Linked DNA regions of Polymorphobacter megasporae. The main gene of each other region encodes a partner of the protein of the gene in region 2 in a complex. Links are inferred from orthologs where the notes say so. Each region holds a gene or a part of one and is shown on either strand. Other genes may lie near its edges. The genes, in order: KTC28_RS09600, dnaN and dinB.

Region 1 (3,084 bases), 1.8 Mb from region 2 along the record:
TCCGCCGACGGCAAGCGCGTTGTCGAGATCACGGCTCCGGCAGGCACCCGCCTGCTCGACCTCGCGCAGAATAACGACCAGCCGCTCGAAGGCGCGTGCGAGGGGGCGATGGCGTGCTCGACGTGCCACGTGCTGATCAAACCGGAAGATTTCGACCGGCTGCCGAAAGCGACCGCCGAGGAGGAGGACATGCTCGACTTCGCCTACGGGGCGTCGCGCACCTCGCGACTGGCGTGCCAGATCTGGCTGACCGACGACCTCGCCACGCTCGAGGTCAAAATGCCTGCCGCGAGCCACGACATGACCGGGCGCTAGGCACCAGGAGTCCCGGCCGGGCGCAGCCGGTGCTTGCGTCGCGCCGCCGCCTCGCCCATATCGGTCGCGGGAGTCGGGCGGGCAGAGTTATCGCCAACCCGGTCAGGTCCGGAAGGAAGCAGCCGTAACGAATCCGCTCTGGGTCGTTCCCGGCTCCCACCCAACGCCGTTGCAACCGACTGCCGAAGGCTTCACCACTGCGCCATGAGTGAGCTGTTCGCCGCCGCCGCCGAAGCCCCCGCCGCTCCCCCGGCGGTCGAATATCGCGTCCTTGCCCGCAAGTACCGCCCCGGCGACTTCGCCTCGCTGCTTGGGCAGGAGGCGATGGTGCGGACGCTCGGCAACGCGATCGCGCGCGGGCAGCTGGCGCAGGCGTGGCTGCTGACCGGCGTGCGCGGGGTGGGCAAGACCTCGACCGCGCGGATCATCGCCAAGGCATTGAACTGCATCGGCCCCGACGGCACCGGCGGCCCGACGATCGCGCCCTGCGGGGTCTGCGAGCCGTGCGTCGCGATCGCCGCCGGGCGCCATATCGACGTCATCGAGATGGACGCGGCGTCGAACACCGGGGTCGACGACGTCCGCGAGATCATCGAGGCGGTGCGCTATGCCAGCGTCTCGGCGCGCTACAAGATCTACATCGTCGACGAAGTCCATATGCTGTCGAAGAACGCGTTCAACGCGCTGTTGAAGACGCTCGAGGAGCCGCCGCCGCACGTCAAGTTCATCTTCGCGACGACCGAGGTCGGCAAGCTGCCGGTCACCGTCCTGTCGCGCTGCCAGCGCTTCGACCTGCGCCGCATCCCGAGCGAGATGCTCGCCGACCATTTCGCGCGGATCGTCGCGCTCGAGGACGCGACCGCCGAGCCCGAGGCGCTCGCGCTGATCGCGCGCGCGGCGGAGGGATCGGTCCGCGACGGGCTGTCGATCCTCGACCAGGCGATCGCGCACGGCGCGGGGGCGATCACCGCCGTTGCCGTCCGCGACATGCTCGGCCTGTCGGACCGCGGCGCGGTCCGCTCGCTGATGGCGCTGCTGCTGGCGGGCGAGGCAGCGTCGGCGCTGTCGGCGTTCAAGGACAGCTACGACCTCGGCACCGATCCGGCGCAGGTCGTGCAGGAACTGCTCGAACTCGTCCACACGATCACGCGGTTCAAGGTCGCCGACGCCGACGACGCGGCGATGAGCGCCGAGGAGCGCGCGGTCGTCCGCGACTGGGCGACGCGGCTGTCGTTCCCCAATCTCCACCGGCTGTGGCAGTTATTGCTCAAGGGGCTGGCCGAGGTTCACGCCGCGCCGGTGCCGGTGCAGGCGGCGGAGATGGCGCTGCTACGGATCATCCACGCGAGCGCGCTGCCCGATCCGGGGGAGCTGGTCCGCAAGCTGACCGAGCGCGGGGAGGATGGGCCTGCCGCGCCCGCCCTTCCACACGCCGCGCCCGCTGCTCAGGGTATTTCCGCACTTTCAGCCGTCATCCCGGCGCAGGCCGGGACCCATCTCGCCACCGGCACGGCTCGCGGAGATATGGGTCCCGGCCTGCGCCGGGACGACGAAAGGGGGGAGGGATCGTCCGCTCGAGCGCCAATTGCGCCGCCAGCGGCAAGTGCCTCGCCTGCGCCATTCCCCACGCTCCCCACCGACTATCCCGGTCTCGTCGCGTTGATGGAGGAATCTCGCGAACCGCGCCTCGCGCACGTCCTCCACGACGTCGTCCGGCTGGTCGATTACGCTCCGCCGACCCTGACGATCGTCGCGCCGTCCGACCTCGGCCCCGGCTTCGCGCAGCAGCTGATGCTCGCGCTCGGCAAGGCGACGGGAGGCACGCGCTGGACGGTGACACTGGCGCGCGACGGCGGCGCGCGGACGCTCCACGAACAGGCCGAGGCGCGGATCCAGGCGACGCGCGACGCGGCGATGGCCGACCCGCTCGTGCGGCAGATCCTCGCGGCATTCCCCGACGCGACTTTGCTTGGTATCGATGCCGCCGACCCCGACGATTTACCGCACAGGAATTCAGCCGATGCCTAACATGGACGACATCATGAAGATGGCGCAGGGCCTCCAGGCCGACATGGCCAAGGCGCAGGCGAGCCTCGACGGGATCGAGGTCGAGGGCGCGGCGGGCGGCGGTCTGGTCAAGGTCCGCGCGACCGCGAAAGGCCGCATCATCGGCGTCGACATCGACCCGTCGCTGCTCAACACCGCCGACAAGGACATGCTCGAAGACCTGATTGTCGCTGCGTTCAACGACGCCAAGGGCAAGGCCGACGCCGTCGGACACGCCGAGATGCAGAAGATGACCGCCGGCCTGCCGCTGCCGCCGGGGTTCAAGCTGCCGGGGATGTAACCCAGCGCGGCTTCAGTCCGCCAGGCACCCGTCGATCGCATCGCGCCGCACCACCCCGATCCGCCGCTCGATCGCGCGGGCGTGGCGCTTGACCGCGCCGTGGAGGGCGGCGGCGTCGCGCTTGATCGGCTGCGGCAGGATCGCGGCGATGCGCGAGGCTTGCGCCGGGCTCAGCCGGGCGGCGCTGACCCCGAAATAATGCTGTGCCGCGGCCTCGACGCCGTAGATGCCGGGGCCGAGTTCGGCGATGTTGAGATAGACCTCCATGATCCGCGGCTTGCCCCACATCGCCTCGATCAGGACGGTGAAATATGCCTCGAGCCCCTTGCGGAGGTACGAGCGACCCGGCCAGAGGAAGGCGTTCTTCGCGGTCTGCTGCGAGATCGTCGAGCCGCCGATGACCTTGCGCGACGTCGCGTTCT
Region 2 (3,060 bases):
CATTCACGGCAACTGTACATCGCGATGCCGTGCCACTCCTTGATCGCGATCGTATTATTCTCGACGCGGACCCGGTCGAACCCGCCGTCGTCGACGCCGCCGCGGATGTGGTTGAACATCGTGATGCCCTGGGTATCGCCGCTGGCCTTATTGTTGGTGATCGTGATGTCGGCCACCGGGGGCGACGTCGGGCGCGACCATAATTGGATGCAATCCGGGTGCGCGCCCGGGGTCGGCAGGGTATCGCGGCACTCGTTATGATCGATCAGAACGCGGCGTGATTCGGCGATGTCGATGCCGTCGGACCCTGAATCGGTGATGGTGTTGTTCGTGATCCGGGCGTCGCTGACCTTGCCGATGATGATCCCGTTGCGAGTGAAATGGCGGAATGTCGCTCCGTCGATCGTAACATGATCGCTAGTCCCGGCGCTCCAGCCGGTGTGCGTCGTATCCTTTCCATCGAAGGTGCCGCCGTGCCATACGACCCCCGTGACGTCGTTGAATGCGACCTGCGCTAGCCGGGCCGCACTCGCTTCGATCGTCAGCGGCGGCGACCAAACATGCTTGTCGATCCGCATCGGCGCGTAGTCGCCGGGGGCGAGCGTGATCGTGTCGCCGCCCTTCGCTGCGTCGATCACGGCTTTTGCGGTCTCGGGAGTCGCCGTCGTCGTCGCCGCATGACCGCCGCATGCCGACAGCGCGATCGCGACCGCCGCGAGCGCGGGCCGCAGGAAATCGAACGGCTTTGGTATGGACAGCGTAAGCAATGACATGACTGGCTCCGTGGCCGGACGGGGCAGGACACCGGCAAGACATCCTAGCAGCGCCGGCCCTGCGGTGTAACCTCGACGACGAGCGCCGCCGCGGTGGTGACTTTCCCGCTACCCGATACCGCGCCAACCGCTATAGTCGCGCGCACTGACGGGGCGGACTGCAATCACAAGGGCATTTGAATGAAGGCGACGGTTGAACGCGCGACACTGCTAAAATGCCTCGCGCACGTCCAATCGGTGGTCGAGCGGCGCAACACGATTCCGATCCTGTCGAACGTGCTGATCGAAGCCAAGGACGACGGGTTGCGCCTGATGGCGACCGACCTCGATCTCCAGGTCGTCGAGACGATCGCCGCGCATGTCACCTCGCCGGGGGCGACGACGGTCAGCGCGCACACGTTGTTCGACATCGCGCGCAAGCTGCCCGAAGGCGCGCAGGTCGAACTGACCGTTGTCGGCGACAAGATGACGGTCACCGCCGACCGCTACCGCTCGAACCTCGCGACGCTGCCGCGCGACGATTTCCCGGTGATCGCCGAGACCGACCTGCCGACGGTGTTCTCCCTGCCCGCCGAGACCTTGCGGACAATCATCGACGGCACGCGCTTCGCGATCTCGACCGAGGAAACGCGCTATTATCTCAACGGCATCTTCCTCCACGTCATCGACGGCACCGAACCCAAGTTGCGCGCGGTCGCGACCGACGGCCACCGCCTCGCGCGGATCGAGTTCGACATGCCCGAAGGCGCGAAGGGGATGCCCGACGTCATCGTCCCGCGTAAATGCGTCGCCGAAATCCGCAAGCTGCTCGACGAGGTCGACGGCGAGGTCGAGGTTTCGCTGTCGGCATCGAAGATCCGCTTCAAGCTCGCCGGTGCCGTCCTGACCTCGAAGCTGATCGACGGCACTTTCCCCGACTACAGCCGCGTCATCCCGACCGCGAACGACCGGCTGCTGCGGATCGACCGCAAGAGCCTGTCGCAGGGTGTCGACCGCGTCGCCGCGATTGCGACGACCGAGAAGACCCGTGCGGTCAAGATCGCGCTCGGCCACGACAAGGTAACGCTGTCGGTCACCAGCCCCGAGAACGGCACCGCATCGGAGGAAATTCCCGCCGACTACAGCGCGCCCGAATTCGAGGTCGGTTTCAACTACCGCTATCTCCTCGACATCCTCGATCAGGTCGACAGCGATCTTGTTGAGGTCCACCTCGCCGATGCTGCCGCCCCGACGCTGATCCGCGTCAACGACGCTAGCGAGGCGCTGTACGTCCTGATGCCGATGCGGGTTTGATTTCGCACACGGTTGCGCGGCGATGACGTTCGACGACATCGCCGCGATCGCGCTGCCGCTCCCCGGCGTCGCGCTCGGCACATCGTACGGCACCCCGGCGCTCAAGGTCGCGGGCAAGCTGCTGGCGCGGCTGCGCGAGGACGGCGATATGGTGCTCAAGGTCGAAGACGGCGTGCGCGACGCGCTAATCGAGACCCAGTCCGACGTGTTCCACACGACGCCGCACTATGATGGGTATCCGGTCCTGCTCGTCCGGCTGGCCGAGGCCGATCCCGAACAGATCGCCGGGCTGGTCGAACGCGCGTGGGGCGGGTTGGCGAGCGCGAAGCTGCGGCGGTCGCGGGCGACGAGTGCGGACACTGGGATAGGCTGACGGAGGCGATCGATGCTTGCGCACTCGTCCGACGCAACGATGACGGTCGACCAGTTCCTCAACGCCTATGAGGGCGTCGGCGGTCGGTACGAATTGGTCGACGGGCACGTTCGTTCGGTAACTGGCTTATCGGCGGCCCATGCGATCGTGTCGGGCAACATTCTGATATTGCTTATGCAGCTGTTTCGCGGACGCCTCATCGAACATTTAACTCCGGTGTCGGCTTGTGGCTGAGCGACACTACGCTGCGCTATCCAGACGTCACGGTGTATGGCGACCCGCGCGATCTCGAGCTCGATCCTGATGTGACGCAGTCATTCCGCTATCCCAGTATTGTGCTGGAGGTTCTTTCACCGGAGACCGTGGTCGAGGATCGCGCCGTAAAAATACTCGAATACAAGTCGATCGCGACCGTCGAGGCGATCGTGCTGATCGATCCGATCGCGAAGACGATCGAGGTCCACGAGCGGCTCGACGGCGAGAGCTGGCTGCACCGGCTCCCCGCCGCCGGGATCGATCTCATTCTCAAAAAGCCGCAGCTGACTCTCGCGCATGCTGACATCTTTGATCTAAGCTGAGCCTCATCCGCGACGTTCGCCCGCGTTGACCCGTGCAGCGGGC
Region 3 (3,141 bases), 2.3 Mb from region 2 along the record:
TGGAGCTCCTGGATGCGCGGCTCGTGGCGGACCGGCGGGTACGGGTAGGGGGCACTCGCCCACGGCTCGGTCGGATCGGCGCCGCGGAGGCCGTGGACTTGAAACAATTTTTCGGCACGGGTGTAATACGGCTCGAAGACGTCGTAGCCAACCTCCCACCCGGGCGAAACGCCCTCCTCGTGCTGCAGCGCGCCAAAATCACGCTCGCGTAACCGGTAGAGCGAACCGCCGTAAACCTTTGAATTGCCACCGACGACATAATGGAGCCCGGGGTGAAATTCATTTCCCGCGCGGTCGCTCCAGACGTCGGGGCACTGGTATTTGCCGTCGACGAACACCGCCTGGCTCGACCAGTTGGCGCGCTCGCGCTTGAGATAATCGCCGCGTTCGAGGAGCAGGATGCGCTTACCTGTCGCCGCGAGTTCGAGCGCCATCGTCCCGCCGCCGGGGCCCGAGCCGATGATGATGACGTCCCAGTCGTTGCTCATCGCGCATTCCCATTCTAGGTCCGGAACCATGGCCCCGCGGCGCGTTGAACGCTATCGCAGCCACGTCGATCCGGAGAGTGCATGATAGTCTCAGCGACAGTGGTCGATACCGTCGCCCGCGTCTGTCTTGTCAGCATGTTCCCGCCGAGCGCGGTCGACAAGATCGTACGCTGGCGCGCGTGCATGGCGCAGACACGGTCGGCACGCATCCCCGGACCCCCGATCGTAGCGGTGGGCATGGTCGTCGCGGCGATCGCGGTCGAGTTTGTCACGCCGATCATGATCGTCGGCCACGCGTGGGACCGGCCGGCGGCGCTGGTGCTGGCGGCGTTCTGCGCGGTGACGGCGGTGATGTATCACCCGTTTTGGGCATTCCCGGGATTGTTCGGGCCCGACGACGCCAGCCCGGCGCGCGAGCATTTCTGGCAGTTTCTCAAGAACTTCTGCATCGTCGGCGGGCTGCTGTCGGTGGCGTTGGCCGGCAACGGGCCGTCGCTTGGTTTGCTCGGACCGGCGTAGTCGAGACCGCACATCGATCGGCAATGACCACCCGCAAGATCATCCACATCGACATGGATGCGTTCTACGCCTCGGTCGAACAGCGCGATAATCCGGCGCTGCGCGGGAAGCCGGTCGCGGTCGGCAGCGCCGAGGCGCGCGGCGTCGTCGCGGCGGCGAGCTACGAGGCGCGAATCTTCGGCGTGCGCTCGGCGATGGCTTCGGTAACCGCGCTAAGGCGTTGTCCCGGGCTGATTTTCGTGCCGCCGCGGTTCGACGTTTACCGCGAGGTGTCGAACCAGATCCGCGCGATCTTCGCCGATTACACCGACCTGATCGAACCGCTGTCGCTCGACGAGGCGTATCTCGACGTCACCGACGATGCCCGCGGAATCGGCTCGGCGACCGCGATCGCATCCGAGATCCGCGCGCGCATCCGCGAGACAACCGGGCTGACCGCGTCGGCCGGGGTGAGCTATAACAAGTTCATAGCCAAGCTGGCTTCGGACCAGAACAAGCCCGACGGCCTATGTGTAATCAAGCCGGCACAGGGCCCGGCGTTCGTCGCCACGCTCCCGGTCAAGCGCTTCCACGGCGTCGGCCCGGTGACGGCGGCGAAGATGGCGGCGCTCGGCATCGCCACCGGGGCCGACCTGCGCGACTTCGCGCTCGACGCGCTGAACCAACATTTCGGCAGCAGTGCCAATTACTTCCACCGTGCGGCTCATGGCGAGGATGATCGCCCAGTCCGACCCGACCGCCCGCTCAAGTCGGTTGGGGCCGAGCGGACCTTCGATCGCGACCTGATCGATGCCGCCGACCTGATCGCCGCGCTCGAGCCGGTGATCGATGCAGCGTGGCGGCGGATCGAGCGTAGCGGCGCGGCCGGGCGGTCGCTGACGCTCAAGGTCAAGTTCGCCGACTTCAAAATCATCAGCCGCACACAGACCCGCACAGCGCCGCTCACCCACCGCGCCGAGGTTGCTGCAGTGGGCACGAATTTGCTGCGTGCGCTGCTCCCGGTCGACCTCGGCATCCGGCTGCTGGGCCTGACGTTATCGGGACTGATCGGACCGGAGAGCGGGCCGCCGGCACCCGGGCTGCTGTTCCCCGACGGCTGAGATACGCTTTGCACCCGGCCCTGCCGCCCGCCTATCAAGAGCAATGCGCTGGCTCCTTTTCACGACGCTGATCCCCGCCGCGCTGGCTGCGCAGCCTATCCCGTCGCCAGTCGATGCGGTCGATCCGATGATCGGGACCGGCGGCGAGGGCCACACCTTTCCCGGAGCGACCGCGCCGTTCGGCATGGTTCAGTTGTCGCCCGACACCGACACGAGTTGTGAAATCCGCGCGTGCTACGGCCACGCCGCCGGCTATCGCTACGAGGATCCGACGATCGAGGGGTTCAGCCACACGCATTTCTCCGGCGCGGGACATTCCGACCTCGGCGATACCCTCGTCATGCCGGAGGTCGGAGCCTCGGTGAAGCTCGACCCCGGTGACCCGAAGAAACCCAACTCGGGGTATCGCTCGCGCTTCAGCCACGCGACGGAGGTCGCGCACCCCGGCTATTACGCGGTGACGCTCGCCGACAGCGGCGTCCGCGCCGAACTGACCGCGGGAACGCGGATCGGCGTTCATCGCTACACCTTCCCTGTTGAACAGGCCGCGCACCTCGTCATCGATCTGCGCTCGTCGCTGTATAACTATCCGGGCAAGATCCTGTGGGCGGGGCTCCATCTGCGGCCCGACGGCACGCTGACCGGGTTCCGCGAGACGCGCGGCTGGGCTTCCGGGCGCAAGTTGTTCTTCGCGATACGTTTCTCGGCCCCGCTCACCGGTCACGCCTTCGTCGATCGCGAGATCAATATCACCTACAAAGGCTTCCAGGGACCAAGTCGCGGCAGCGACGACCTCGCCGAGAAGCTCGGGCGCGCGCTCGAGGCGCGGCTCGACTTCGGCGTCCTGGCCAAGCCGCTTGAGGTCAAGGTCGCGCTGTCGGGGGTCGACGAGGCGGCGGCGGTGGCGAACCTCGCCGAGCCCGGCGACTTCGACGCGGTCCGGGCGCGGACGACGGCGGCGTGGGCGACCGCGCTCGGGGCGGTGCAGATCGATGCCCCCGCGCCGATGCGGACGAGCCTCTACACCGCGCTGT

The links.
Region 1: the proteins of dnaN (region 2) and KTC28_RS09600 are in contact, whole or in part, in a cryo-EM structure (PDB 8GIZ), measured with the Escherichia coli proteins. The link is inferred for Polymorphobacter megasporae from one-to-one orthologs.
Region 3: the proteins of dnaN (region 2) and dinB are in contact, whole or in part, in a solved structure (PDB 1OK7), measured with the Escherichia coli proteins. The link is inferred for Polymorphobacter megasporae from one-to-one orthologs.

What each region holds. Positions count from the first base shown.
Region 1 is NZ_CP081848.1:2,011,370-2,014,453, forward strand. Bases 1-2,931 are described here. They hold KTC28_RS09600 (DNA polymerase III subunit gamma/tau), read left to right. Parts: upstream 1-519; coding sequence 520-2,343; downstream 2,344-2,931. Other genes in these bases: KTC28_RS09590 (2Fe-2S iron-sulfur cluster-binding protein), read left to right, coding at 1-315; KTC28_RS09605 (YbaB/EbfC family nucleoid-associated protein), read left to right, coding at 2,336-2,662; mtgA (monofunctional biosynthetic peptidoglycan transglycosylase), read right to left, coding at 2,675-2,931. In the rest of the region: more of mtgA, read right to left, coding at 2,932-3,084. UniProt on the Escherichia coli protein: Part of the beta sliding clamp loading complex, which hydrolyzes ATP to load the beta clamp onto primed DNA to form the DNA replication pre-initiation complex.
Region 2 is NZ_CP081848.1:199,914-202,973, reverse strand. The notes cover bases 103-3,009. They hold dnaN (DNA polymerase III subunit beta), read left to right. Parts: upstream 103-953; coding sequence 954-2,066; downstream 2,067-3,009. Other genes in these bases: KTC28_RS00970 (Uma2 family endonuclease), read left to right, coding at 2,664-3,009; KTC28_RS00975 (PDDEXK family nuclease), read left to right, coding at 2,479-2,673; KTC28_RS00980 (MmcQ/YjbR family DNA-binding protein), read left to right, coding at 2,089-2,439; KTC28_RS00990 (right-handed parallel beta-helix repeat-containing protein), read right to left, coding at 103-773. Also shown: more of KTC28_RS00990, read right to left, coding at 1-102; more of KTC28_RS00970, read left to right, coding at 3,010-3,017. UniProt on the Escherichia coli protein: Confers DNA tethering and processivity to DNA polymerases and other proteins. Acts as a clamp, forming a ring around DNA (a reaction catalyzed by the clamp-loading complex) which diffuses in an ATP-independent manner freely and bidirectionally along dsDNA.
Region 3 is NZ_CP081848.1:2,538,668-2,541,808, forward strand. What follows is about bases 81-3,068. They hold dinB (DNA polymerase IV), read left to right. Parts: upstream 81-1,030; coding sequence 1,031-2,107; downstream 2,108-3,068. Other genes in these bases: KTC28_RS11865 (GMC oxidoreductase), read right to left, coding at 81-488; KTC28_RS11870 (DoxX family protein), read left to right, coding at 570-1,007; KTC28_RS11880 (GH92 family glycosyl hydrolase), read left to right, coding at 2,151-3,068. Also shown: more of KTC28_RS11865, read right to left, coding at 1-80; more of KTC28_RS11880, read left to right, coding at 3,069-3,141. UniProt on the Escherichia coli protein: Poorly processive, error-prone DNA polymerase involved in translesion repair and untargeted mutagenesis. Copies undamaged DNA at stalled replication forks, which arise in vivo from mismatched or misaligned primer ends.